4 regions of the Pseudonocardia sp. C8 genome follow, and region 1 is predicted to be linked to each of the others. Evidence: predicted binding sites of a transcription regulator. Region 1 holds the regulator's gene; each other region holds the start of a gene.

Region 1 (4,510 bases):
GTCGCGCAGCGGACCGAGGATCGCCAGCCCCACCTCGTGGCTGGGGATCTCGGCCGCGCCACGGGCGCGGACCGTCTCCTCGACCCGGTGGGCGAGCTGCTGCAGGTCGTCCTCGTCGACCGGCCGGCCCTGGCACGCCCGCCGAACCCCGCCGACCACCTTCTGCCGGCTGAAGGGCTCGCTCACCCCGCTGCGCTTGACGACGGCGAGCACGGTCTCCTCGACCGTGGTGAACCGCCGCCCGCACGAGGTGCAGGACCGGCGACGGCGGGTGCAGGTCCCGTCGTCGGCGGTCCGGGAATCGATCACCCGCGAGTCCGGGTGCCGGCAGAACGGGCATCTCACGACGGATCCACCCTTCTCCCGTCACCGACCGGGAACGCCTCGCGACGATCAGCTCCCCCAACCCCTGGGAGAACGACACCAATGTAACCCCAACATCTAGGGGTCCGCCAATCCGGAGCCGGCGTGGCGCCGAGCTTCCCCCGATCGGGACCCGAAGACTCGCACACCCGCCCTCACCGGCTGCCGGGGCCGTGGACGCCCTCCGGGAGGCATACCCACTGATCAGACGGCACGACGCCGGTGCGGGCGCCGCCCACCGGCCGGATCCGGCCGCGCCGGACGGCCACCCGGTTCCGCGACACGCCGCACCCACGCGCCGGACGGCACGCCGGATCGCCACCGCGCCACCCGGCCCCTCAGCGGTCGACGACGAGCACCGGCGCCGACCCCTCGGACGGCACGGCCGATCCGGCGTTCCAGCCGGCGGCGGCGTCGCCGAGCAGCCCCAGCAGCAGCACCACGGTCGCCGAGCAGAGCACGGCCGCGGCCCCGGCCAGCAGCCGCTCCCCGCGCGGGCGGACCCCGCTCCGGCCACGACGCCGGGCCACCGCCACCAGGCAGCGGCGGGACGCCGGACGCACCACCCGGACTACCCGGCTCTCCCGGCCCTCCCGGACGGCGGACGCGCCGCCACCCGGCGTGGGAGCCGGACCGCCGCGCCACACGGCGGCCGGCCGGGCCGGCCCGCCGGGCAGCGCGCCGCGAGCGCAGACGCCGCCGCGGCGCGGACCGGGTTCGGGCTCGGCACGTGCCACCCGCAGCGACCGCTCCGCTCGCACTGCCGGCACGGACGACCGCACCGCTCGCGCCACCGGCAGTGACTGCGCCGTGACCGCCGCGAGCACGGGCTCGTCGGGATGGCGCCCGTCGGGGCAGACCGCCGGGCGGCTGACCCTCCGGCGCGCCCGGACCGGGCCGCGCCTCCCGCCGGATCGCACCCGGCGCGCCACCTCGTGGACCTCGAGCTCTCGCATGGCTCCTCCGTATGGTCCTCGCGGACCGTCCGCGATCACCGTCGACGCCGGCCCTGCCGTGCGCCGTGCCCGCCGGGCGACCCTTCCCCGAGGCCGATCGAACGGGCGTACGAGCTGTGTAGCACCGGACACCGACAAGAATCGCGTCGCCGCAGGTCAGCGAGCCGTCAGCGCCCGGAGGAGACCGCTGCCGGCACTGCCGGCGCTGTCGGCCCGGCCGGAAGCGACCCCGCGGCCGACAGGTCGGCGAGCAGTCCCAGCCCGACGACGGTCGTCGCCGCCGCCAGCACCACACCCGCACCGGCGACCACGCGCCGCAGCACTCCCCGCGCACGGACCGCGGGCCGCGCCCACGGGCCGCCGGCGCGGACCGGTTCCGCTCCACCCCTGCCGACGCCGCCGACGCCCCGCAGCTCCACCACCGTCGCGTCCACATCGCACCCTTCGCTGCCGCGTCCGGACACCCCGCCGGGCACCCGAGGGCATCGAATCGATGTTCGATCGAACGCCCGTGCGATGTTGTACCACCGGAGCCCGGCCGGAATCCACGACACGCCGCCCCGGGCTTCGAACGCATGTTTGGCGTCCGGGCCCGGAATTGGTTACGCTCGTGGCGGTACATCCTCGAGGAGGCGAATGCGATGGCAGCGGACGAGTCCGGAGACGGGGCGTCCACCGGACAGGGTTCCGCGAGCGTCCGGGAGTTCCCCGAACCCCCGGCCGCCACGCGCGGTCTGACGCCGCGTCAGCGGAAGGTCCTGAGGGTGATCCGGGAGTGGGTGGACCAGTACGGCTACCCGCCGAGCGTCCGCGAGATCGGTGACGCGGTGGGGCTGACCTCCACCTCGTCGGTGCACCACCAGCTGCGGACGCTGGAGCGCAAGGGCCTGCTGCGCCGGGACCCGAACCGCACCCGCGCGGTGGACGTGCGCAGCCCGGAGCAGGCTGCGGAGGGCACCGACGGGAGCGCCGAGCCCGCGCGGACCGAGCGGCCGGCGCCGGCGTTCGTGCCGCTGATCGGCGACATCGCCGCCGGCGGCCCGATCCTGGCCGAGGAGGCGGTGCAGGACGTGTTCCCGCTCCCGCGCGAGATCGTCGGCGAGGGCACGCTGTTCCTGCTCAATGTCAAGGGCGACTCCATGGTCGACGCCGCGATCACCGACGGGGACTGGGTCGTCGTCCGCCAGCAGCCGGTGGCCGAGCAGGGCGAGGTCGTCGCCGCGATGATCGACGGCGAGGCCACCGTGAAGACGTTCCGCCGCAAGGACGGGCACATCTGGCTGATGCCGGCCAACGACGCCTACGAGCCCATCCCCGGCGACGACGCGTCGATCCTGGGCCGGGTCGTCGCGGTGCTGCGCCGGCTCTGAGCCCGCGGCGGTCAGCGCCGGCGGCCGTGCAGGGCCATCGCGCCGATCCCGGCCAGCAGCAGCGCACCGAGTGCGCCGGCCCCGGCGACGGCGGGCAACCACTCCGGCGTCGACCGCTGCCGGGGTGCCTCGGCGGGTTGCGGGACGACCGGTGCGGTGGCTGCGGTCGCCGCGGCCACGGCACCGGGCACGGCGCGAACCCCGGCCGGGGCCGTCGCGCGGGCCTCGGTGCCGGAATGCAGGGTGCCGCGGCCGTCCACCGCGACGGCCTCGCCCTGCGCTTCGTCCGGCAGCGGTACCGGCATCGGCGCCCCACGCACGGCGTCCACCAGCGCGTCCCCGGTCACGGCACCGGCCGGGTCGCTCCGGAGCGGGAACAGCCAGGCGTCGGTGTACGTCCGCAGGACGGCGGCACGCCCGCCCTCGGTCCCGGGTGGTGCGACCGCACCGCCGGTGACCGTGCGGGCGCCACCGGCGCCGAGCGGGCCGCCTGCGCCGGCGGAGTACGGCAGGACGATCTCGGCGACCCGGCGCAGCCCTGTCGTCCCCCCGTCGCCGAGCGGGCGGTCCGGGCGGTACACCCCGGCCGCGCCGCTCACCTTCTCCACGATCAGGGGCACCCCGTCGTCGGCGACCAGGACCGCCTCGGCGTCGCGCGGGCCGTCCGGGTAGACGAGGTCGTGCACCCGCGGCGGACCGGACGTCGGCAGCACGACCAGGCGGACCGTGTCGCGCCCGGCACCGTTGTCCCCGATGTCGGCCAGCCACAGCGCACCGTCGGGGGTGACGCCGAGGTCCTCCACGTCCTCGACCGCCACCCCGGTGTCCCGCACCGCGCTGACCGCGCAGGTGGCCGGGTCCAGGGTGGTGACCGTGCCGGATCCGCCGCCGTCGGCGATGGCGTGATACCGCTGCGGCGGGCCACCGACCTCGCCCTCGGCAACGAGGCCGGACAGCTCCGACATCCGGTCGTCGTCGATCGTGCAGACCGGCCGCGGCGCGCCGGGACCGGGCCGCGGCACCTGGGAACCGGCGGCGACCGGCGCCGCGGTATCCCGGACCGCGGGCCCCGGTGCGGGAGCGCCGGGCGCGGCGACGGCGAGCGACCCCGGGAGGGCGAGCCCCACGACCGCGGACACGAGCAGGGCGGTACTCCGGACGGGCCGGCGGGCAGCGCGACGCGGCAGCGGCCGACGTCCGACGGCACCCGGGATCGACCGACCGGCGGCACCCGGCACCCACCGGCTCCAGGCGCCACCAGGTACCGAACGACGGCCCGCGGCACCGGGCATCGAGCAACGTCCTGACGCCATGCCGTGCCGCGGGGTCGTCCGCCGGGGCGGGCGGGTCAGTTCCGCGCCGCCGCCACCGGCATCTCGGCCGTGGCACGAGGTCCGACGGCGTACGGCAGCACCGCCACGCCCAGCTCCGGCCCCACCCGGGCCCGGATCCGGGTGCCGTCGCCGGTGTGCTCCTCGGCGAGGACCTCGCCCTCGTCGTGCAGCCGGGCCACCAGCGCCCCCTCGGTGTAGGGCAGCAGCAGGTCGACCTCGTACTCCGGGCGGGGCAGCCGCTCGGCGATCCGCTGGCGGAGCTTCCCGATGCCGCGACCGTCGTGCGCGGACACGAACACCGCCTCCGGCTGAGCGTGCCGCAACCGGGCCAGCGCGAGGTCACCGGCGAGGTCGGTCTTGTTGATCACGAGCAGCTCCGGCGGCATCGTGCCGCCCTGCTCCTCGCCGATCTCCACGAGCACCTGGCGGACGGCGGCGATCTGGTCGTCGGGCAGCGCGTCGGAGCCGTCGGCGACGTGCACGAGCA
Region 2 (4,510 bases), 1.9 Mb from region 1:
TTCGCGGCGGCCAGTTCCGGGAGGTCCCGGGTGAGGACGGTGCCCTTGGTGAGGATCGAGAACGGCGTGCCCGACCGGGCGAGCGCGGAGATCACGCCCGGCATCAGCCGGTAGCGACCCTCGGCGCGCTGGTAGGGATCGGTGTTGGTGCCCATCGCGACGTGCTCGCGGCGCCAGCCCGGCCGGGCCAGCTCCCGTTCCAGGACGCGGGCCACGTTCACCTTCACCACGATCTGCGAGTCGAAGTCGGCGCCCGCGTCCAGGTCCAGGTAGGTGTGCGTGTTCCGGGCGAAGCAGTTGTGGCTCACGACACCGGCCGCGACGAAGTCGCCGGTGCCGGTCGTGATGTCGACCATCGGGACGATCTCCCCGGTGTCCTCCACGTCGACGACCCGCGGGGCACCGTCCGGTGGTTCCTCCACGAGCGCGCCGCCGACGTCGCGCACCCGGGCCACGGCCGGGTCGGCGGCGGCGACCAGCCGCAGCTGCTCGGCAGCCCCGCCCAGCACCCGCAGGGCGCGGCCGCCCGGCCGGCCCGACGGTTCGGACGCGACCCGGAACCCGAGCCGGCGCAGCGCCTCGACGGTCGCCCGGGTGAGCACCTCGTCGGCGGGGACGACCCGCAGCACTCCGGCGCTCACCTCGCCGCACACGTCCAGCACGCCACCGAGGAAGCCGGCGGACCAGCCGGGGCCGGGTCGGTCCGGCCAGGCCGCCGGTGAAGGCCGCTCCCCCGCGACCGCCGCGACCCCGCCGGCCGCGGGACGCGGCGCGCGGTCCGGACCGTGCGCCACCACCGGCCGCGACGTGAGCAGGTGGTGGGCCCGGGCCAGCGCCTCCAGCTCCACCCATGCCGACGGGAACGGAGCGGCGGTCACCCGGCCGCGGACCGCATCGGCCCGGGCCAGCCCGCAGAGGTAGCCCTGCGCGTAGCCGTCCGGCCGGGGCCGGCCCGGCATCGCCGCGGCACCGGGACCGGCCAGCTCCGAGCCGGGGCGCAGGTGCGGCCGGTCCGCCGACGCCCGGCACCGCCCGGGCCGGACGTGCGCCCACCCGCCCCGGGTGAGGAAACGGTGTTCGGCCGAGGTCACCAGCAGCGTGCCGTCGTCGAGGACCACCCGCTGCGCCCGGCGATGGGTGGACCAGCGCGCCAGCACCGGGGTGCGGACGAACCGCCGCCGGCCGCGCGCGTCGGGCACCGTGCCGACGACCTCGTCGCCGGCCCGGAGCTCGCCGATGGGCCGGGAGCGGCCGTCGGCGGTCAGCACCGGGGTCGCCCCGTCCAGGCAGTAGGTGCAGGCATGGGAGCAGCCGCGGTACGGGTTGACCGTCCAGCCGAACGGCATCGGCGACGACGACGGCACCCGGTTCAGCACCGACCGCGCCTCCACCTCGTGGAAGACCGTGCCCGCGAACTCCGGGGTCCGCACGCTGCGCAGCAACCCGCGCATCCCGGGCAGCGCCGCATCGGTGCCGATCCCGTCGAGTCCCACCTGCTGTCCGCTCCACCGCACACCCATATTCGAACACAAGTTCGAGCAGCCGGCAACCGGTCGTCGCCGGACGGTGTCGTCCGGGCGAGCGCCGGTCGGCGATCCGGAGATCGACTGCGAGGATGCGGGGGTGCACCCGCCCGATCCGCGCCGTCCGGGCCCGCCGGACGCCGAGCCGCCGCGCCGGAACCCGCGCCGGCCGGACGGGCGACGGCCGGACGGACGCGGACCGGACGCCCCCCGACCGAACGACGCCGGACCGAACGACCCCCGGCAGGACGACCCCGGGCAGGACCCGCGCAGGCAGGACGGACCCGGGCAGCACGAGCCCGGGCGTCGCCGGGCCGGGGGCAGCCGGCACCGGGCGGCGGAACCGGACACCGAGCAGGTCACCCGCGCCCGCCGCGCCGCGCACCCCACCGGCGGCGACGACACCCCCCGGGCACCGAGACACGCATCCGGCCCGGCCGAGAACCGTCCGGTCACGAGCGGACCGGCCGAGAACCGCCCGGCCGAACACCGCCCGGCCGAGAACGGCCCACCCGCGGAGTGGTGGGGCCGGTACCCGATGGCACCCGGCGACCGGACGGGCGGGCATCCGGCCTCTCCCGCGTCACCGCCGGACCGGCCCGGCGCGCCGCCGGCAGGTGAGGCCGGGAGCGCGGCCGTCGACCGGTCCCCGACGTCCGGCACCACGAGGTCACCCGGACCGGAATCCGACCACCCAGCGGAGGACGGTCCGGAGGGCACCGGCTCGTCGCGGGCCCGGTCGGCGGCCCCGGAACCGGCCCGCCGGCGCCGCCGGCCGGCTCGCGGACCGGCACGGTCCGGCGGTACGCCCCCCGGAACCCGGCACACACAGCCCGGCGATGCGCCCCCCGCGACCGGGCACGCACAGCCCGGTGGTACGCCCCCCGCAACCGGGCACACACAGCCCGGCGATGCGCCCCCCGCGACCGGCCACGGGCACGGCCACGGGCACGGCGCCGCCACCCCGGCCGGCCGCCGCGTCCGGAACCTGCTGGTCGCCCTGCTCGTGCCGTGCGCGCTCGCCACCCTCGCCGGGGTGGCGCTGCTGTGGCCCGGGCAGGCCCCGGTGCCCGAGCTGCCGCCGACCCAGCAGGTCCGCGCCGAGGTGACGGCCGTGCAGGTCGCCGACTGCACCCCCGGCTCCGGGGACGGCGCCTGCACCGGCGTCACCGTCACCATGACCGACGGTCCACGGGCCGGCCGGACCCTCGTGCAGCTCGTCCCGGACGAACCGTCCAGCCCGCGCTTCGCCGCCGGCGACCCGGTGACGCTCGCCTGGTCCGGGGGCAACCCCGACGAGGCCGGGTCCTACCAGCTCAACGACTTCCAGCGCGGACCCCCGCTGATCTGGCTGGCGGCGGCGTTCGCGCTGGCCGTCGTGCTGCTCGGCCGGCTGCGCGGGCTCGCCGCGCTGGCCGGGCTGCTCCTCAGCTTCGCGGTGCTGCTGTGGTTCGTGCTGCCCTCGATCCTGTCCGGGCGCTCGCCGCTGGCGGTCGCGGTGACCGGCGCGTGCCTGATCATGTTCGTGGTGCTGTACCTGACGCACGGGTTCAGCGCCCGGACCTCCTGCGCCGTGCTGGGGACGCTGGCCTCGCTCGCCCTGATCGGCGTGCTCGGCTCCGCGTTCACCGCCGCGGCCCGGCTGACCGGCCTGGACGACACGACCACGAACCTCATCGGCACCCTCGGGCCCGGCGTCCCGATCGACCCGCGCGGGCTGGTGCTGGCCGGGCTGGTGATCGGCGCCCTGGGCGCGCTGGACGACGTCACGGTCACCCAGGCGTCGGCCGTCTGGGAGCTCGGTGCCGCCGACCCGGAGCTCGGTGCCGGGAAGCTGTTCGCCGCCGGGATGCGGATCGGGCGGGACCACGTCGCGTCCGCGGTGAACACCCTCGTGCTGGCCTACGCCGGCGCCGCGCTGCCGTTGCTGCTGCTGTTCAGCGTCGCCGCCGGCGGGGTGACCGAGGTGCTGACCAGCCAGGACGTCGCGACCGAGATCGTCAGGACGCTGGTGGGCAGCATCGGGCTGGTGGCCGCGGTGCCGGTCACCACGGGCCTCGCGGCACTGGTCGTCGCGCGGCGCTGACCCGTCAGGCGGGGCGCCTCGCCAGCAGGTGCGCCTCCCCGGCGTCCTCGTGGTGCGCCACGATCTCCAGGTCTGCGAACGCCCGGACCAGCTCGCCGGGCGCGGCGCGGAACCGCCCGCCGGCGTCGCCGACCTCGGACAGCACGGTGATCGCCAGCAGTCCGCCGGGCGCGACCGCCGACGCCAGCACCGGGTACAGCGCGGGAGCCCGGAACCGCTGGCAGACGACGACGTCGTAGGTCCCGTCCTCGATCGGGAACCCGTCGTCGAGATCGGCCTCGACCCAGCGGATCCGGCCGGGCGGCCGTTCCGCGGTCGCCAGCTCCGCCGCGGCGGCCAGACCGGCCGGCGAGACGTCGACGGCGACGACGTCCAGGCCCCGGCCGGCCAGCCACACGGCGACGGCGCCCCGCCCGCACGCCACGTCCAGGGCACGGCCCTGGGCCGGCACCAGGTCGAGGTGCCCGCGCAACGCGTCCGGCGGCTGCGGCGTGCCCGGGCCGAGCCCGAGGTGCCGGGCGTCCCAGCGCTCGCGGTCCTCCCCGCTCATCGGCCGCCGGGATCGACCTCGGCGGCGACCGCGGTCACCACGGCCTCCACGACCGCGTCCAGCGGCACGTCCTGCTGCTCGCCGGAGACCAGGTCCTTGAGCCCGATCGTCCCACCCGCCAGGTCCCGCTCGCCGAGCACCAGCGCGAACCGGGCTCCGGACCGGTCGGCGGACTTCATCGCGCCCTTGAGCCCGCGGCCGCCGTAGGACAGGTCCACCCGGACCCCCCGCGCCCGCAGCCCGGCCGCGATCGTGACCAGGCGGCGTTTCGCGGCGTCCCCGAGCGGGACGCCGAACACCTCGGAGCGTGCCGCCGACCACGGCTGGACGCCCTCGACACCGCAGGCCAGG
Region 3 (4,510 bases), 4.1 Mb from region 1:
GATCGCCTTCGCGCGCTCCACGATCCCGGCGAGCTCCTCGCCGCCGGCGTACGCGTGGCAGGTGTCCAGGCAGAACCCGACACCGAACTCGCCGACCGCGTCCCACAGCCGCGCGAGCGCGTCGAACCGGCGGGCCATCGCGTTGTCCCCGCCCGCGGTGTTCTCGATGAGGATCGGCACGTCGAACCCGTGCTCGCCGGCCTGCCGCTCGACGAACTTGCGCCAGTTGTCCACGCCGACCGCCGGGTCGTCGTCCTTCGTGACGTGCCCGCCGTGCACGACCAGGCCGAAGGCGCCGACCGCTGCCGCGCCCGCCATGTGCTGCTGCACGATCTTGCGGGACGGGATGCGGATCCGGTTGTTCGTCGACGCGACGTTCGCGGTGTACGGGGCGTGCACCACGACCGCGACGTCGGACGCCGACAGCTCCGCCGCCCGCGGGTGCGGCGGCGGCTTCTTCCAGCCCTGCGGGTCGGACAGGAAGATCTGGACCACCTCGGCGCCCACCTCGCCGGCCGCGGCCAGCGGGTCCTCGGCGTCGCGGACGTGCGCTCCGATCTGCATGCGGGAACGGTAGCGAGCACCCCCGACAGCGCGCCCCGGGGCCGGTCGGCCACCCGGCGATCCGGCCGGCGCGTACCCGCAGGTCGGACCCCGGATCGTCGTTGCTAGCCTGGGTCGGTCATCCCGCAGTTCTCCCGCCCGGCCGCCGGCCGGTGAACGCGAAACTGTCGGGGTGCGCTGAGAACCTCCTGTCACGGCCGTCCGGGCCGTGACCGTTTCGAGTCCATAGGAGGTGAGTGGTTCTCATGCGTCACTACGAGGTCATGGTCATCCTCGACGGCAGCCTGGACGAGCGCACCGTGCAGCCGTCCCTGGAGCAGTTCCTCTCCGTCGTGAAGAGCGACGGCGGATCGATCGAGAAGATCGAGGTCTGGGGCAAGCGCCGGCTGGCCTACGAGATCAAGAAGCAGGGCGAGGCCATCTACGCGGTCGTCGAGATCACCGCGGAGCCGGCCACCGTCGCCGAGCTGGACCGCCAGCTGGGCCTGAACGAGTCCGTGCTGCGCACCAAGGTGCTGCGCAAGGACATCACCCGCACGCCGGCGCCCGCCGCCGGCTGAGAGGGGCACTCATGGCCGGCGAGACCGTGATCACCGTCGTGGGCAACCTGACGGCGGATCCCGAGCTGCGGTTCACCCCCTCCGGCGCCGCGGTCGCCAACTTCACCGTCGCGTCGACGCCGCGCACCTTCGACCGCCAGACCGGCGAGTGGAAGGACGGCGAGGCGCTGTTCCTGCGCTGCAACATCTGGCGCCAGGCGGCGGAGAACGTCGCCGAGTCGCTGACCCGCGGTGCGCGGGTGGTGGTGCAGGGGCGCCTCCGGCAGCGGTCCTTCGAGACCCGCGAGGGTGAGAAGCGCACCGTCGTGGAGCTGGAGGTCGACGAGGTCGGCCCCTCGCTCCGGTACGCGACCGCCAAGGTCAACAAGGTCAGCCGGGGCGGTGGTTCCGGCGGCTTCGGTGGCGGTGGCGGCGGCTACGAGGGCGGTGGCGGCGGCTTCGGCGGCGGCCCCCAGAGCGGTGGTCCCGGCGGCGGCTCCGGCGGGGGCAACTCCGGCGGCGGCTATGACGACCCCTGGGGTTCGGCCCCGCCCGCGGGCAGCGGCGCGGCGTCCGACGACGAGCCCCCCTTCTGATCCACGTCCCCTCCGCCCACGACGGGCGGTAGACACTCCAGGAGCACCACCATGGCCAAGGCCATCGTGCGCAAGCCGAAGAAGAAGGTCTGCGCGTTCTGCAAGGACAAGGCCCAGCTGATCGACTACAAGGACACCGGTCTGCTGCGGAAGTTCATCTCCGACCGGGGCAAGATCCGTGCCCGCCGGGTGACCGGCAACTGCCGGCAGCACCAGCGGGACATCGCCGTCGCGGTGAAGAACTCCCGCGAGGTCGCACTGCTGCCCTACACCTCGACCGCGCGCTGACACGAGGAGGAGAACGCAGATGAAGCTCATCCTCAACGCCGACGTCCCGAACCTGGGCGCGCCGGGCGACATCGTCGAGGTCAAGGACGGCTACGGCCGCAACTACCTGCTGCCGCGCAAGCTCGCGGTCGTCGCCACCCGCGGTGCCGAGAAGCAGGTCGAGCAGATCCGCCGGGCGCAGAAGTCCCGCGCGATCCGCGACCTGAGCCACGCGCAGCAGGTCGACTCGCAGCTGCGGAACCTGAACGTGACGGTCCCGGCGAAGGCCGGCGCCAACGGCCGCCTGTTCGGGTCCGTCACCCCGGCCGCGGTCGTCGACGCCGTGAAGGCCGCCGGCGGGCCGGCGCTGGACAAGCGCTCCGTCGACGTCCCGGGGCACATCAAGACCCTCGGCAAGCACCAGGTGCAGGTCCGCCTGCACCCGGAGGTCACCACCGAGCTGCCGATCGCGGTCGTCGCGAGCTGAATACGTGACAGGTGGTCGCGCGACCACCGAGCGTAGTCAGGGCGGTGACCGGAGCCCCGTGCTCCGGTCACCGCCCTTTCGCATGTCCGGAGCCGGTCCGGGGAGCGGGACGAGCGCGCTCCGGAGTCGGGAGTGGACAGTGCGACCCGTTCGTGGGACCCGGTCGCGGGATGTGTTGTCACGCAGCCGACACGCCACCGGTGACGGCCCGCTCGTCGGGCGGACCTGTGGATGCGCCGAGCGGCGAACGGTCCCCCGGGCGGTCCGACACGCCGATCGCGGGCCTGCGCCGACACGCCCGAGCAAAGTTGTCCACACCCGTCCCCATGGCCCTGACCAGCGATTTCAGGGGGAATTGGGCGGTTGTCCCCAGGGTTTCCACAGCACGGTCCCGGGACGGACGGCGTTCGTGCACAGTTCATCCCCAGGTTGATCACCATGCCCGTTCGCGTGCGGGGCTCGCCCGGCCTAGCCTCGGCCGCACCGGCCCGGCGAGGGGCTCCCGTACGCACCCGCGCGAGGCGCGGTCCGGCGGGGTGCCGCCACGGCCGGAGATCACGGGAGATCCGCGCGGGTCGGCGAACCGCCACTCGCGCATCGAACGTGTGTTCGGGTATGCTGTCCATCGGGGGTGACGCTGCGTATGGCTCTGACAGACGACCGTCCAGCCGGACGGCCTCGGGCCGTTCGCGACGGCGACCAGGCCGGTGGATCCTCCGACGGCGCGAGCGGAGCCTTCGACCGGCAGCCTCCGCAGGACCTGACCGCGGAACAGTCGGTGCTCGGCGGGATGCTGCTGAGCAAGGACGCGATCGCCGACGTCGTCGAGGTGCTGCGGCCGGAGGACTTCTACCGGCCCGCGCACCAGACCGTCTACGAGACGATCCTGGACCTCTACGGCCGCGGTGAGCCGGCCGACGCGGTGACCGTGTCGGCGGAGCTGCAGCGGCGCGGCGAGCTGGTCCGGCTCGGCGGCGCCCCCTACCTGCACACGCTGATCGCGACGGTGCCGACTGCGGCGAACGCGGCGTACTACGCCGAGATCGTCGGTGAGAAGGCGATCCTGCGCCGGCTGGTCGAGGCCGGTACCCGGATCGTGCAGCTCGGCTACCACGGCAACGAGGGCGGCGAGGTCGACGAGGTCGTCGACCGGGCCCAGGCGGCCGTCTACGAGGTCACCGAGCGCACCACCACCGAGGACTACACCGTGCTGGAGGAGCTCCTCCAGCCGACGATGGACGAGATCGACGCGATCGCCTCCCGGGGCGGCCTCGCGGCGGGCGTCCCGACCGGGTTCGCCGACCTCGACGCCTGCACCAACGGACTGCACCCCGGGCAGATGGTCGTCGTGGCGGCGCGCCCGGGTCTGGGCAAATCGACCCTCGGTCTGGACTTCGCGCGCTCGTGCTCGATCAAGAACGGCATGACCAGCGCGTTCTTCTCGCTCGAGATGAGCAAGTCCGAGATCGTGATGCGCCTGCTGTCGGCGGAGGCGCGGATCCGGCTGGCCGACATGCGCGCGGGCCGGATGTCCGACGAGGACTGGACCCGGATGGCCCGCCGGATGTCGGAGATCTCCGAGGCTCCGCTCTACATCGACGACTCGCCGAACCTCACGCTGATGGAGATCCGGGCCAAGGCGCGCCGGATGAAGCAGCGCAACGACCTCAAGCTGATCATCCTGGACTACCTGCAGCTGATGACCTCGGGCCGCAAGGTCGAGTCCCGGCAGCAGGAAGTGTCGGAGTTCTCCCGGCAGATCAAGCTCCTCGCGAAGGAGCTCGAGGTGCCGGTGGTCGCGATGAGCCAGCTGAACCGTGGCCCGGAGCAGCGCACCGACAAGCGGCCGATGCTGTCGGACCTGCGCGAGTCCGGATCGATCGAGCAGGACGCCGACATGGTGATCCTGCTGCACCGCCCGGACGCGTTCGAGAACGACGACCCGCGGGCGGGCGAGGCGGACCTGATCCTGGCCAAGCACCGGAACGGGCCCACCACGACGATCACGGTCGCGCACCAGCTGCACTACAGCCGGTTCTCCGACCTCGCCCACGGGT
Region 4 (4,510 bases), 770 kb from region 1:
CCTTGGCCTCGGTGGTGGCCGCGAACAGCTTGCGGACCTTGTCCCACACCCCGGTGTAGGTGGCCGGGTTCGAGCGGGGGGTACGCCCGATCGGCGACTGGTCGACGCGCACGAGCTTGTCGACCTGGTCGACGCCGGTGATCCGGGTGTGCCGGCCGGGCACCTGGCGAGCGCCGTTGAGCCGGTTCGCCAGGACCGTGGCGAGGATGTCGTTGATCAACGTGGACTTCCCCGAGCCGGACACCCCGGTGACCGAGACGAGGCCGCCGAGCGGCACGTCGACGTCGATCCCGCGCAGGTTGTGCTCGCGGGCGCCGACGATCGTCAGCTTCCGGTCCGGGTCGAGCGTGCGGCGCTGCGGCAGCGGGATCGACTTCCGCCCGGACAGGTAGGCACCGGTCAGCGAGGTGTCGTGCGACTCCAGGTCGGCGACCGTGCCCGAGTGCACGATGTGCCCGCCGTGCTCCCCCGCGCCGGGGCCGATGTCGACCGCCCAGTCGGAGGCGCGGATGGTGTCCTCGTCGTGCTCGACGACGATGAGCGTGTTGCCCAGGTCGCGCAGCCGGCTCAGGGTGTCGATGAGCCGCCGGTTGTCCCGCTGGTGCAGGCCGATCGACGGCTCGTCGAGCACGTACAGCACCCCGACCAGCCCGGACCCGATCTGGGTGGCCAGCCGGATCCGCTGCGCCTCGCCGCCGGACAGCGTGCCCGCGGCCCGGTCCAGCGACAGGTAGTCCAGCCCGACGTCGAGCAGGAAGCCGAGCCGGGCCTGGACCTCCTTGAGCACCGCGCCGGCGATCATGGCCTGGCGGTCGTCGAGCACCATGCCGTTGAGGAACGCCGAGCACTCGGCGACCGACATGCTCGAGACCTGCGCGATCGACCGCTCCCCCAGGTCCTGGTGCGGCAGGGTCACGGACAGCACCTCGGGCCGCAGCCGGGCACCGCCGCAGGCCGGGCACGGGATGTCGCGCATGTAGCCCTCGTAGCGCTCGCGCTGCGACTCCGACTCGGTCTGCTCCAGGCGCCGCTCCAGGAAGGGCATGACGCCCTCGAAGTTGGCGTAGTACGAGCGCTCGCGGCCGTACCGGTTGCGGTAGCGGACGTGCACCTGGTCGGTGCTGCCCTGGAGCACCGCCTTCTGGGCGGCCGCGGGCAGCTTCCGCCAGGGCGTGTCCATCCGGAAGCCGATCGCGTTCGACAGCCCGGTCAGCAGCCGCCCGAAGTACTCGGCGTTGTGCCCCGACGACCAGGGCGCGATGGCGCCGTCGGCCAGCGACAGGTCCGGGTCGGGGACGACGAGCTCCGGGTCGACCTCCTTCTTGATGCCGATGCCGGTGCAGGCCGGGCAGGCGCCGTAGGGCGAGTTGAAGGAGAAGGTGCGCGGCTCGAGGTCGTCGACGGCCAGGGTGTGGCCGTTCGGGCAGGCCATCCGCTCGGAGAACCGGCGCTCCCGGCCGGGGTCGTCTGCGGGGAGGTCGACGAAGTCGAGGACGACCAGCCCGTCGGCGAGCCGCAGCGCGGTCTCCACCGAGTCGGTGAGCCGCTGCTTGGCGGTCGCCTTGACCGACAGCCGGTCGACGACCACCGCGATGTCGTGCTTCTCCTGCTTCTTCAGCGTGGGCGGGTCGGAGAGCTGGTACACGGTGCCGTCGACGAGCACCCGCGAGTAGCCCTGCGACTGCAGGGTGGAGAACAGGTCGACGAACTCGCCCTTGCGGGTCCGGACGACCGGGGCGAGCACCTGGAAGCGGCTGCCCTGCTCCATCTCCAGGACCTGGTCGACGATCTGCTGCGGGGTCTGCTTCGCGATCCGCTCGTCGCACTGCGGGCAGTGCGGGATCCCGGCGCGGGCGTAGAGCAGCCGCAGGTAGTCGTGGATCTCGGTGATCGTGCCGACCGTGGAGCGCGGGTTGCGGTTGGTCGACTTCTGGTCGATCGAGACCGCCGGGGACAGACCCTCGATGAAGTCGACGTCGGGCTTGTCCATCTGCCCGAGGAACTGGCGGGCGTAGGCCGACAGCGACTCGACGTAGCGCCGCTGCCCCTCCGCGAAGATCGTGTCGAACGCCAGGCTCGACTTCCCGGAGCCGGACAGCCCGGTGAACACGATCATGCTGTCGCGGGGCAGGTCGATGTCGACGCCCTGCAGGTTGTGCTCCCGCGCGCCGCGCACGACCAGCTTGGGACCGCTCGGGACCGGCGACGCCCCCGGGGACAGGGCGGTGCCGGCGTCACGGCGGTCGGGCCTCTGGTCGCTCACGATGCGCGCCTCCTGGAACGGCGAGGTCGTCGGGGGACCCTGGTGGGACACCCACGGCGGTCGGGACATTCCGCGACCGGGCTGTGACGTCCGGCGGCTGCCGGCCGCGGGGGTGTCTCCACGTCCGGCACCGATGCTAGGTCGACCCTCCGACAAGAATCCCGCGAGCGTGTGTTCCCGCAGGTCCCCCTCGGTGGATGCGCCCCGGCACGCGCCGGTCGGTACACCGCAACCATACTCGTACGCATGTTCGAGCCGTGAGCGGGCCCGCCCGTGCGACCGGCGGGTTCTCCCTGCGGCCGATGCCGGGCCGGGCCGTTACCCTCGCGCCCGTGGACGTCCTGGACTACTACACCGGTCACACCGACCCGGGTGGCGCGGCCATCCGGCGCGACCTCGACCGGCTGAGCATCAGCAAGATCTCGGTCGGCGAGATGGACAACAACGCCTACCTGCTCGTGTGCAAGCAGAGCAACGAGGCGCTGCTGATCGACGCGGCCGCGGAGCCGGCCCGGCTCGCCGATCTCATCGGCGCCACCGACGAGCGCCCGGACCTGCGCCATCTCGTCACCACCCACCGGCACGCCGACCACTGGCAGGCGCTGGGCGCGATCGCCGGAATGTTCGAGCCGCGGCTGATCGCGCACCCGCAGGACGCGCCCGAGCTCCCGGCGCCGATGGACGAGTTCGTCGAGGACGGTGACACGATCTCCTTCGGCGAGATCGAGCTGGAGGTCACCCACCTGCGCGGGCACACGCCGGGCTCGATCGCGCTGCTCTACCGGGGCGAGGACCGGCCGCACCTGTTCACCGGCGACAGCCTCTTCCCGGGCGGGCCGGGCAAGACGTGGTCGCGGGAGGACAACGCGCAGCTGCTGGCCGACCTCGAGGAGCGGGTGTTCGACCGGCTCCCCGACGAGACCTGGTTCTACCCGGGGCACGGCGACGACTCCACGCTCGGCGCGGAGCGGCCGCACCTTCCGGAGTGGAAGTCGCGCGGCTGGTAGCCGCTGCCGGGCCACCCGTCGGGACTGCCTGCCATCGGCGGGTCTCCCCGACGGCGCGGTGCCCGTGGGATGCGCCGACCGTGAGCGGGTGAGGCGGCTGACCCGCGCCACGCCCGGATCGATCAGCACGCTCCCGCCCCCGAGGGGGCGACCCCGTGCACCTCGGGCACGGCGCCCCAGATCGATCAACACGGTGTCGCCTCGGGCGGGGCGACACCGTGCACCTCGACCCCCGAACCCGGGTCGATCAACACGACGTCGCCCCGCGGAGGGCACCAACGTGCACCTCGGGCACGGCGCCCCGATCGATCAACACGTTGTCGCCTCGAGCGGGGCGATACCGTGCACCTCGAGCACGGCGCCCCGATCGATCAACACGATGTGACCCCGGGCGGGGCGACAACGTGCACCTCGACAACCGCACCGGTCTCGATCAGCACGATCCCGCCCTCGACAGGGCAGCACCGTGCACCTCGAGCACCACGCCCAGATCGATCAGCACGATCCCGCCCCGGCCGGGACGACAACGTGCACCTCGACCCCCGAACCCGGGTCGATCAACACGATGTGGCCACGGGCGGGGCGACAACGTGCAACTCGCGCCCCGAGCCCGGATCGATCAACACGACGTCGCCCCGCGGAGGGCACCAACGTGCACCTCGGGCACGGCGCCCCGATCGATCAGCACGTTGTCGCCTCGGGCGGGGCGACAACGTGCAACCCGAGCCTCGCTCACGGGCCGATCAACTCGGTGTTGGCGCCGACACCGTGCCTCTCGAGCGCCGCGCGCGTGTCGATCGGCCCGTGTCGAGCAGACCGTCCTGGCGAGCACGAACGCGACCGCTGCGGGCCTGCCGAATCGGACTACTGGGTTACTCCGTTCGGCGGCTAACGCTGGGCCGCGCGTCGCGATGTCACCGGTGGACGGGCCGCACCAGGCGGCTCTGGTCACCGGGAGACCAGCCGTGGTGCGCACCGATCAGCCCCGAGCACGCCGTCTCGGCCGCCGCACGCTCGGTGCGCTCGTACCGGCGACGCTCGTCGCCGCCCTGGGCGTCGCGGCCGCGCTCACCCTGACCGAGATCCCTGCCGCCTCGGTCGCCGAGGCCACCGGCCCGATCGAACCGGCCGCGGCCCCGCGCCCGAACGCGCCGGCCGCGCTGCCGCGCACGCTGGTGCCGCCGCCACCGCTCCCCGACCGCGTCGTCCCTCCGTTCCCGCTCCCGGTGCCGGCCGGCGA

What was found. Region 1 encodes LexA, which represses DNA repair genes until DNA is damaged. Its sites were predicted from a motif close to CGAACACGTGTTCG; they were not measured.
Region 2: the regulator LexA is predicted to act here: its motif matches at 1,524-1,537, upstream of H7X46_RS16155 (intein-containing Rv2578c family radical SAM protein).
Region 3: the regulator LexA is predicted to act here: its motif matches at 3,052-3,065, upstream of dnaB (replicative DNA helicase).
Region 4: the regulator LexA is predicted to act here: its motif matches at 2,503-2,516, upstream of uvrA (excinuclease ABC subunit UvrA).

The regions. Positions count from the first base shown of each region.
Region 1 covers NZ_JACMTR010000002.1:1,460,937-1,465,446, reverse strand. The annotation lists gene nrdR (transcriptional regulator NrdR) at 1-345, opposite strand, end outside; gene H7X46_RS07460 (hypothetical protein) at 702-1,133, opposite strand; gene H7X46_RS07455 (hypothetical protein) at 1,487-1,753, opposite strand; gene lexA (transcriptional repressor LexA) at 1,961-2,689, shown strand; gene H7X46_RS07445 (hypothetical protein) at 2,701-3,828, opposite strand; gene hflX (GTPase HflX) at 4,038-4,510, opposite strand, start outside.
Region 2 covers NZ_JACMTR010000002.1:3,367,284-3,371,793, forward strand. The annotation lists gene H7X46_RS16155 (intein-containing Rv2578c family radical SAM protein) at 1-1,520, opposite strand, end outside; gene H7X46_RS16160 (YibE/F family protein) at 2,560-3,609, shown strand; gene H7X46_RS16165 (bifunctional 2-polyprenyl-6-hydroxyphenol methylase/3-demethylubiquinol 3-O-methyltransferase UbiG) at 3,614-4,159, opposite strand; gene hisS (histidine--tRNA ligase) at 4,156-4,510, opposite strand, start outside.
Region 3 covers NZ_JACMTR010000002.1:5,530,423-5,534,932, forward strand. The annotation lists gene H7X46_RS26270 (deoxyribonuclease IV) at 1-564, opposite strand, end outside; gene rpsF (30S ribosomal protein S6) at 810-1,124, shown strand; gene H7X46_RS26280 (single-stranded DNA-binding protein) at 1,136-1,699, shown strand; gene rpsR (30S ribosomal protein S18) at 1,751-1,987, shown strand; gene rplI (50S ribosomal protein L9) at 2,007-2,453, shown strand; gene dnaB (replicative DNA helicase) at 3,097-4,510, shown strand, end outside.
Region 4 covers NZ_JACMTR010000002.1:2,229,228-2,233,737, reverse strand. The annotation lists gene uvrA (excinuclease ABC subunit UvrA) at 1-2,221, opposite strand, end outside; gene H7X46_RS11075 (MBL fold metallo-hydrolase) at 2,596-3,270, shown strand; gene H7X46_RS11070 (hypothetical protein) at 4,236-4,510, shown strand, end outside.